Regions from separate parts of the Stenotrophomonas sp. PS02301 genome, predicted to be linked through region 1. Evidence: predicted binding sites of a transcription regulator. Region 1 holds the regulator's gene; the other holds the start of a gene.
The links. The regulator FliA, encoded in region 1, starts transcription of late flagellar genes. The targets are predictions, from matches to a motif close to TAAAGTTTNNCNNNCNNNGGCCGATAA.
Positions count from the first base shown of each region.

Region 2: QMX81_RS01070 (methyl-accepting chemotaxis protein) is a predicted target of FliA. The motif match lies at 1,757-1,783, and genes of this name have one in related genera.

Region 1 is NZ_JASCOO010000013.1:6,861-13,099, reverse strand. Features, by position in the region: gene flhA (flagellar biosynthesis protein FlhA) at 1-398, shown strand, start outside; gene flhF (flagellar biosynthesis protein FlhF) at 548-2,200, shown strand; gene QMX81_RS05465 (MinD/ParA family protein) at 2,187-3,074, shown strand; gene QMX81_RS05460 (RNA polymerase sigma factor FliA) at 3,071-3,817, shown strand; gene cheY (chemotaxis response regulator CheY) at 3,834-4,226, shown strand; gene QMX81_RS05450 (protein phosphatase CheZ) at 4,226-4,840, shown strand; gene QMX81_RS05445 (chemotaxis protein CheA) at 4,846-6,239, shown strand, end outside.
Region 2 is NZ_JASCOO010000002.1:76,640-80,730, reverse strand. Features, by position in the region: gene QMX81_RS01070 (methyl-accepting chemotaxis protein) at 1-1,543, opposite strand, end outside; gene QMX81_RS01065 (PAS domain-containing protein) at 1,824-4,022, opposite strand.

The DNA.
Region 1 (6,239 bases):
CGCTGGTGGAAAGCGCGCCGACCAGCCAGGACCCGGCCGTGCTCACCGCTGCCGTGCGCAATGCGCTGGGCCGTTTCATCGTGCAGGAGATCGCCGGGATGTCGCCGGAGCTGCCGGTCTTCACCCTCAACCCGCAACTGGAACGCGTCTTGCAGGAGTCCACACAGGGCAACGGCGCCGCGCTGGAACCCGGACTCGCCGAGCGACTGCATCAAAGCCTGGCCGAATGTGTCGGCAAGCAGGAAGCGAAGAACGAGCCGGCGGTCGTGCTGGTGCCCGGCCCGGTACGTGCCGCGCTGGCACGGCTGGTACGCCACAGCGTCCCCTCGCTGTCCGTACTCGCCTACAGCGAGGTGCCCGAGGACAAACGGTTGAAGCTGGTCGGCACGATCAGTTGAGCCGGACACCCGACGGCACCGCGACAGAAAACAGACACCTCATTCGATTTCACCGCAGCAGGAAATAAAGGGACTCCCTGACCGTGCAGACCACCGACAACCAGCGTTTCCCTTCCACCACTCCGCCGCCCCAGTCCCGGTACCACAGCATGAAAATCAAACGCTTCGTCGCCTCCGATATGCGCTCGGCCATGAACCTGGTGCGCAAGGAACACGGGCCGGACGCAGTGATCCTGTCCAACCGCCGGATCGCCGAAGGTGTCGAAATCGTGGCGGCGGCCAACTACGACGAAAGCGCCGTGCAGCGTGCGCTGGAAGCGGCCCGCAAGGATGTCGCGCCGCCGGCACCGCGCCCGCGCAGCGCCGCCGATGCCGTGATTGCCGCGGTGACCCGCCGCAAGGCCCCGGTCGCCACGCCCGAGCCGGTGGCCGCAACCACCTCGGCCGTGGCCGCACTGGCCCGCGCCGCCGTCGGCGCGACCGGTCGCACCCTGGATACCGCCAACGAAATCGTGCCGCCGCCGGGCAGCGACGGTTTCGCTGCCACCCTGGCCCGCGCCAGCGTCAGCCCTGCCGTCAATGAACCGTCGCTGCCGGAGCAGATCTTCGCGCCGTTCAACGTCGAGCAGGCCGCCGCCGCCTCGCCTGCCGCACCGGTAGAGGCCATCGCCGCACCCGCCCCGATCAACCGCGCCCGCTTCGTGATCGATCCGCCACTGGAGGAGACGGACGAGACCGTGCTGCCGGTCGCCGCTGCGCTCGCGCCCTTGCCGATCGTCGCTGCTGCCCTGCCGCCGGCCCTCCCGTTGCCGATCGCCGAGACCGTCATCGCCGCCGCCAATGAACCGGCACCGGTCGTGGCCAGCGTGCCGGAACTGACGGTCATCCAGCGCGATGACGAAGAAATCCGCCAGCTGCGCCATGAAGTGGCCGGCATGCGCCATGTCATCGAGCGCGAGATGCACCGCTTCACCGATGAGCGCCTGCGCGGCTCGCCGGTGCGCGCCGCCGCACTGGACCTGATGGACGAATACGGCTTCGACGCCGGCATCAGCCGCGACGTGGCCATGCAGATTCCGCTGGATACCGAGGCCCACCGTGGCCGCGGCCTGATGCTCGGCCTGCTCTCCAAGAAGCTGCCGATCGCCCCGGTCGATCCGCTGGAAGCCGGCGGCGTGATCGCCCTGGTCGGCCCCACCGGCGCCGGCAAGACCACCACCATCGCCAAGCTGGCCTCGCGTTTCGCCGAGGCGCATGCCGCCCGCGATGTCGCCCTGGTCACCACCGATACCGGCCGCATCGGCGCCCGCGAGCAGCTGTACGGCTTCGGCCGCCAGCTCGGCATCGCCGTCCACGAGGCCAGCAGCGGCAGCGATCTGAACCAGCTGCTGGAACGCCTGAAGGACTACAAGCTGGTCCTGATCGACACCGCCGGCCTGGGCCCGCGCGACCGCGCCCTGGCGGCCCAGCTGCAGTGGCTGCGTGCCGCCGAGCAGATCCGCACCCTGCTGGTGCTGCCGGCCAACACCAGCTTCGGCGACATGGACGAGGTGGTCCGCCGCTTCAGCGCCGCCAACCCGCAGGGCGTGGTGCTGAGCAAGCTGGACGAAACCGGCCGCTTCGGTACCGCCCTGTCGGTGGCCGTGGATCACCGCCTGCCGATCACCTGGGTCACCGATGGCCAGGACGTTCCTGAAGACCTGCACCGTGCCAGTGCGGCCAATCTTGTACTTCGCCTTGAAGATTTGCGCCGCGCGGCCGATATGCCCTGCAACCCGGAGTTGAACCATGCCGTCGCGTGAGTACGCCAAGCTGACCAAGACCTTCCCGTTGTCGGCTACCCGAAGCCAGCCGCTGGGCCCGGTCCGCACCATCGCCGTCACCGGCGGCAAGGGCGGCGTGGGCAAAACGAACGTTTCGGCCAATCTGGCCGTGGCGCTGGCGGACATGGGCAAGCGCACGCTGCTGCTGGATGCCGACCTCGGCCTGGCCAACATCGACGTGATCCTCGGCCTGCAGCCGAAGGTGACCCTGGCCGACCTCGTCGCCGGGCGCTGCACGCTGGAAGAAGTGATCATGGAAGGCCCCGGCGGCGTGCTGGTGGTCCCGGCCGCCTCCGGTCGCCGCCACATGGCCGAGCTGCAGCCGGCCGAGCACGTCGGCCTGGTCAACGTGTTCTCCGAGCTCGAGCGCGAGCTGGACATCATGATCGTGGATACCGCCGCCGGCATCACCGATGGCGTGCTGACCTTCTGCCAGGCCGCACAGGACACCGTGGTGGTGGTCTGCGATGAGCCGGCCTCGATCACCGACGCCTACGCGCTGATCAAGGTCCTCTCGCGCGAGCGCGGCGTGGACCGGATCCAGGTGGTGGCCAACATGGTGCGCGACCCGAACGAAGGCCGCGTGCTGTACGAAAAGCTGAGCCGCGTCTGCGAGAAGTTCCTCGCCGATGTCTCGCTGAACTACCTGGGCTGCGTGCCGCAGGATGACTGGCTGCGCCTGTCGGTGCAGCGCCAGCAGCCGGTGGTGAAGGCCTACCCGTCCAGCCCGGCCGCCCTGGCGCTGACCGAGATCGCGCGCCGCACCGCCCGCTGGCAGGCCCCGACCGAGCCGCGTGGCGGGGTCGAATTCTTCCTGGAACGCATCCTCAAGCAACGCGGGGTGACGGTATGAAGGGCGCAGCACAATACAAAGAAGTCCAGCGGACCGCGGCCAACGAGTGCATTGCCCAGCACTCGGATCTGGTCCGCCGCATCGCCCATCATCTGGCAGCACGTCTGCCAGCCAGCGTGGAGGTCGACGACCTGATCCAGGCCGGCATGATGGGCCTGATCGAGGCCTCGCGCAGCTACGACGCCGACCAGGGCGCCTCGTTCGAAACCTACGCCTCGATCCGCATCCGCGGTTCGATGATCGATGAAATCCGCCGTGGCGACTGGGTGCCGCGCTCGGTGCACCGCCGCGCCCGGGATGCCGCCGCGACCATCCGTCGCCTGGAGCAGAGCACCGGCCGTGCCGCCAGCGCCACCGAAGTGGCCGCCGCGATGGACATGCCGCTGCCGGATTACCTGCGCCTGATGGAAGACGCCTCGCGGGGCCAGGTGCTGAGCCTGGAATCGCGGATCGAGGACCAGGGCGAGCTGGACACCGTCGCCCAGGGCGGCCCGACCCCGCAGCAGGTGCTGGAACGCGGCGAGTTCGGGCGTGAGCTGGGCAACGCGATCGGCCTGCTGCCCGAGCGCGAACAGCTGGTGCTGTCGCTGTACTACGAGCAGGAACTGAACCTGAAAGAGATCGGCGCCGTGTTGGGTGTCAGCGAATCGCGCGTGTGCCAGATCCATGGCCAGGCCGTGCTGCGCCTGCGGGGCCGGCTGAAGATCTTCGAGGCGGCAGACGCCGGCCTCGAGAACCATTGAAATCGAGGAAAGTGCTTTGAACAAGAACATGCGTATCCTGATCGTCGACGACTTCTCGACCATGCGTCGTATCGTCAAGAACCTGCTGGGCGATCTGGGCTTCACCAATACGGCCGAAGCCGAGGACGGGCATGCCGCGCTGGCGCTGTTGCAGAGCCAGCCGTTCGATTTCGTGGTCACCGACTGGAACATGCCGGTCATGACCGGCATCGACCTGCTCAAGGCCGTGCGTGCCGACGCCAAGCTCAAGACGCTGCCGGTGCTGATGGTGACCGCGGAAGCCAAGCGCGAGCAGATCATTGAAGCGGCGCAGGCCGGCGTGAACGGGTACATCATCAAGCCGTTCACCGCCCAGACCCTGGAAGAAAAGCTCGGCAAGATCTTCGAACGCCTGGCGGCGAGCGCCTGATGGAAACCCTGAGCGACAAATCCGCGCTGGTGCAGCGCCTGCAGGATGCCCTGGCCGCGCTGGAAAGCGGTGACGAAGCCGGTTGGCGCCGGGAAATCGACGCCCTCGCCGCGCTGCGCACGCAGCCGATGATGGCCGGCCTGAACCGCCTGGCCCGCGAGCTCGGCCAGGCCTTGGGCGAACTGCCCAGCCTGCCCAGCGAAGCCGGCGAGCTGGATGACGCCTGCGCGCGCCTGGACCACGTGGTGGCGATGACCGAACAGGCCACCCACCGCACGCTGGACCTGGCCGAAGAATGTCGCTCGCTCACCGAACAGCTGCGCGCCAACGGGTTGACGCCCGACCAGGGCCAGCAACTGGACCGGATCCGCCACAACCTCACCGAAATCGCGCTGACCCAGAGCTACCAGGACCTGACCGGGCAGATCATCCGCCGCGTGGTCGGGATCGTGCGTCGCGTGCATGAGGGCTTCGGTGCGCTCGGCCTGCCCCCGCAGGAAGACGAGAACAAGCGCGACAACAACGGCCTGGCCGGCCCGGCCCTGAAGGGCCTGGATCGCCATGCGGTGTCACAGAACGACGCCGACGACCTGCTCTCGGACCTGGGACTGTAACGATCATGAGTGCTGTGCCAGACGATATCGCTGCCGACTTCATCCTCGAGGCCCAGGAAATCCTGGATCGCCTCGGCGAACAGCTGGTGTCGCTGGAGCAGGCGCCCCAGGATGCCGACCAGCTCAACGCCGTGTTCCGTGGCTTCCACACGCTCAAGGGCGGTGCCGGCTTCCTCGGCATCCAGGCGATGGTCGAGCTGTGCCACGCCGCCGAGGAAACCCTCGGCATGGCCCGCTCCGGCCAGGCCACGCTGCAGGCCCACCACTTCGATGCGGCCCAGCAATCGCTGGATTACCTGCAGTCGATGCTGGATTCGGTCTCGGCCGGGACCGAGCCGGGCTACGCCCCGCCGGAGCTGATCGCCCAGTTCGACGTCAGCGGGCCGGCCACGCCGGCGCCGGCGGCTGCCACCACGGCCAGCGGCGGCGAGATGATCACCGATGATGAGTTCGAGGCGCTGCTCGACCAGTTGCATGGCGGTGCCGCACCGACCGCCATCGCGGCCCCGAAGAAAGATGACGGCCTGATCGGCGAGGACGAGTTCGAAGCCCTGCTGGACCAGCTGCACGGTGGCGCTGTTCCCGGCGCCAAGGCCGGTGCCGCCGCGCCGGTGGCTGCACCGCGCGCCGTGGCTGCGCCGGCCGCACCGGGCGCCAAGCCGGCCCCGGCCAAACCGGTCGCCGAAGCCGAACACACCGTGCGCGTGGACACCAAGCGCCTGGATGCGATCGTCAACCTGATCGGCGAGCTGGTGCTCTCACGCAACCGGCTCAAGACCCTGCGTGCGCGCCTGCACGATGAAGAGCTCGACCGTGCGGTCTCCACGTTGGACATCGCCACCGCCCGCCTGCAGTCGGCGGTCATGCGCACCCGCATGCAGCCGGTCGGCAAGGTGTTCTCGCGCTTCCCCAAGGTGGCGCGCGATGTCGCGCGCTCGCTGAAGAAGGAGGTCGAACTTGAGCTGATCGGTGCGGAAACCGAGCTGGACCGCAACCTGGTCGAAGCGCTGGCCGATCCTCTGGTCCATCTGGTCCGCAACGCGATCGACCACGGCGTGGAAATGCCGGACCTGCGCGAGGCCCAGGGCAAGCCGCGCAGTGGCCACGTGCGCCTGTCCGCGCAGCAGGAAGGCGACTACGTCAGCATCGAAGTGCAGGACGACGGCGCGGGTATCGACCCCGAACGCCTGCGCCAGAAGGCACGCGAGAAGGGCTTGATCGATCCGGAAGCCGCTGCCCGCCTGAGCAGCGAGGAATGCCTGCACCTGGTGTTCCTGCCCGGTTTCTCGACCAAGCAGCAGGTCACCGACATCTCCGGCCGCGGCGTGGGCATGGACGTGGTCCAGTCCCGCATCCGCGAGCTCAGCGGCCAGATCCAGATCCAATCCGAGCTGGGCCG
Region 2 (4,091 bases), on a different contig from region 1:
CCTGGCGCGTGCCTGCCCCGACCTTCTCGACCGAGTCGCCGATCAGCTGCTTGATCTCCTTGGCGGCCTCGGCCGAACGCTGCGACAGCGAGCGGATTTCCGAGGCGACCACGGCAAAACCACGGCCATGCTCACCCGCGCGGGCGGCCTCCACCGCCGCGTTGAGCGCCAGGATATTGGTCTGGAACGCGATGCCGTCGATCACCCCGATGATGTCGACGATGCGGCGCGAGGAATCGTTGATCAGCGACATGGTCGAGACCACTTCGTGCACCACCTGCCCACCCTGCGCCGCCACCTCGACCGCGCCACCGGCCAGCTCATTGGCCTGGCGGGCGTTGTCCGCGGTGCGCCGCACGGTTGCGGTCAGCCCCTTCATCGAGACGGCGGTCTCCTCCAGCGAGGCCGCCTGCTGCTCGGTGCGCACGGACAGGTCGCTGTTGCCTTCGGCGATCTCGCTGGCACCCACGGCGATGGTGTCGGCCGCCAGCTTGATCTGGGTGATGATGCCGGCCATCGCTTCGACCAGCGCATTGATGCCCTCGCACAACTCGGCGATCGGGCCGGTCTTGTCCTGGGTGGCGATATGGCCGGTCAGATCGCCACCCTGCGCGGCCGCCACCACTTCACGCGTCTGCGCGACGGCCTGCTGCAGCGCCAGGGAGTCACGCACCTGGGCCGTGATGTCGGTAGCGTACTTGACCACCTTGAACGGCCGTCCGTTCATATCGTAGATCGGGTTGTACGAAGCTTGGATCCAGACCTCGCGCCCGCCCTTTCCCAAGCGCTTGTACTGGCCGGCATCGTACTCGCCGCGGCCGAGCTTTGCCCAGAACGCACGGTATTGCGCGCTCTCGCGATACGCCGGTTCGGCAAACATCGCATGGTGCTGCCCGCGCACCTCCTCCAGTGCATAGCCCATGGCAGCGAGGAAGTTCTCGTTGGCGGCCAGGATGCGGCCCTCGAGGTCGAACTCGATCACGGCCTGCGATGTGTTGATCGCGGCGAGCTGGCCGGCAAAGTCGGCCGCCTGCAATTTCTGCGCGGTGATGTCGGTCGCGAACTTGACCACCTTGTACGGTCGTCCGTTGCTTTCGAACACCGGGTTGTAGGACGCCTGGATCCAGATCTCGCGTCCACCCTTGCCGATCCGCCGGTACTGGCCGGCGTCGAACTCACCGCGGCCCAGGTTGGCCCAGAAGTCCCGGTACTCCCCGCTCTTCGCATACTCGGCATCCACGAACATGGCGTGGTGCCTGCCCTGGATCTCCTCCAGCGTGTAGCCCAGTGTCTGCAGGAAATTGTCGTTGGCATGCACGATGGTGCCATCGAGGTGGAACTCGATGACGGCCTGGACTCTATGCAGCGCCTTGATCTGCTCTTCGAGCTCGGCCTGCCGTTGCAGCGCGGCCGATGCCGCGCTGCCATGGGCCGCGCGACGGGAAACGAACCATGCCGTGAGCGTTCGCCACAACGACCCGGCGTCGGCGTCGGCGTCGCTGGCGCGACCTGGCACATGCGTGTGCAAGCCTGAAGTAATCATCGTTAGACCTCGGTGTCCGGTTAGCGAATAGGTCAGCGCCGGGCGGTGGCCCGGTGGCGGTATTCCGTTGGCTGGGACTCACGAAGATCGTCAGTGGGGATGACGCAACTTCGATGGGCTTCAAACACCGGGCGGGCCGGCGAACATGAACCATTTAAAAAAGGTGTACGGCCAGATATCCACGTGAGCAGACGGGCAGCAACTGCGAGTCATATAACGGCGGAGATTCTGAAACCTTTAGGGCGACCATCGGGCCGGCGCCGCGCAGGGCCGGCCGTGCTCATTCGCCACTTTCGCTCGCATCCAGGGCGTCGAGGGGATCCACGGCCCCGAGCGCGTCGGCCTCCACCTGGACGTTGTCGCGTCCCATCGCTTTGGCCCGGTAGCACTGTGCATCGGCCGCGGCGACCGCGTCATCCACGCTCATACCCCCGAACAATGGCGCGATGCCGATGCTGGCGCCCACACTCAACCGCCGCTGGTCCCAGGGGATCGACAACCCCCGCATCGCCTCGAGCAGATCGCTGGCGATGCGGCGGGCACGCTTGAGCGAACAGCCGGCCAGGATCACCGCGAACTCGTCGCCCCCCAAGCGCGCCACGATGTCCGAATCGCGCACGCCGTGCCGCAGCACGCTGGCCACCGCCCACAGCACGGCATCGCCGGCCAGATGGCCATGGGTATCGTTGACCGGCTTGAAGTGGTCCAGGTCGATATACATCAACGAGGCCGACTGCCCGGTCCGCGCGACCCGGGTGATGGCCTGCTGCAGGTGCGCTTCGAAGCCGCGCCGGTTGCTCAGCTCGGTCAGCGGATCGATTTCGGCCAGATGCCGGGCTTCACGCTGGCGCGCACGCTGCTGGGTGACGTCACGGATCACCCAGACCGCGCCGGTGGACTGGCCGTTTTCATCGCGCAGCCAGGCGCGGGTCAGGTCGACCGGCAGCAGATGCGCCCCCACTGACAGCAGCAGGTCCGAATGCAGGTCGACCGCATTGCTGTCCGGGTCGAGCAGCACGGCCACATCCAGCGGGGAGCGCGGCGCGTATTCGGTCGTGAGCTCCATCACCTCCTGCAGCTGGCTGCCCGCCAAGGCCCCGGCGCCCTCCCCGGCCAGCGCGCGGGTGGCCGCGGCGTTGGCGTACTGGATGCCGCCGTGCAGGTCCAGGGTCAGCACCATGTCGGCCACCGCATCCAACGTGACGCGGGTGCGCTGCTCGGATTCGCGAAGTTGCTGGCCGCTGAGCCGCTGGGCGGTCACGTCCTGGATCTGCGAAACGAAATGCAGCGGCTCGCCATTTTCCGTGCGCACCAGCGACACCGACAGCCGCCCCCAGACCAGGTTGCCGGCCTTGCCCAGGTAACGCTTCTCCATGTGGTAATGCTCGCGGCGCCCGGCCAGCAGGTCGCCGAGCAGGGCCAGATCGGTATGCAGATCGTCCGGATGCGTCAGCGTCTGGAAATCGATCTGCAGCAGTTCGGCACGGGTGTAGCCGAGGATGCCGCACAGCGAATCGTTGACGTCCAGCCAGCGCCCTTCCAGCGATACCAGGGCCATGCCCAGCGCCGCCGAAGAGAACGCGCCGGCGAACTTCTCCGCCGCGACGAAGGCCTGCTCACGCACCTGCAGCAGGGGCGTAAGGTCAACCGCCATGCCGACGTAGCCGATCCGGTTGCCGCCGGCGCAGTCCAGCGGGCTGATCGACAGGCGCACCTGGCGCCGCTCGCCGTCCTTGCGCAGGAAGGTCCACTGGTGCGACCAGGTGCCCTGCGCGGCGCGCGCGGTCAGCGCTTCGAAAATGGTCGGCATGCGCCCATCCGCGCCCACCTGGGGCTGCAGGTAGGCGCGCATCTCATCCGGATCGTGGAACAGCCCCGGGTTGACCCGGCCGATCACTTCATCGGGGCGGTAACCGAGCAGCTTCTGCGCACCGGTGTTGAACAGATTGACCACCCCATCGACATCGGTGGCGATCACCGCCACCTCATCAGACGCATCCACCACCGCCTGCAGGCGTTGGCGCATGTTGGCCGCCTCCTGGCGGGCCTGCTGCAGTTCGGTGACGTCGGCGTGGGCACCGGCCATCCACAGCGGGCGGCCCTGCGCATCGCGCTCGTAGACGCGGCCACGGTCCTGCACCCAGATCCAGTGGCCCTGTTTGTGGCGCATCCGGCACAGGCTGTCGTAATGCGACGAGCGACCTTCCAGATGATCCTCGAGCAGCGCATTGGACTGGGCCAGATCGTCGGGATGCACCAGCTTGAAGAATGTCTCCGGCGTGATCGGCGCAAGTTCCTCGCGCGTATAGCCGACGATCTCCGCCCAGCGCTCGTTGACCCGCATCTGGTTGCCCGGGATGTCCCAGTCCCAGGTGCCCGCCGCGGTGCCTTCGATGATCATTTCCAGCCGATGCCGCTGCTCGGCCATGTCGCGCAGCGCGGCAGCCGCATCAAGGGGGGCGTCCGGTTGCCGGCTCATGCGTGCGCTCCGGTCCGACACGCCGCGCACAGCCCTGCGCCAGCGCGGTGATCGGCGCTGCGGCCCGCC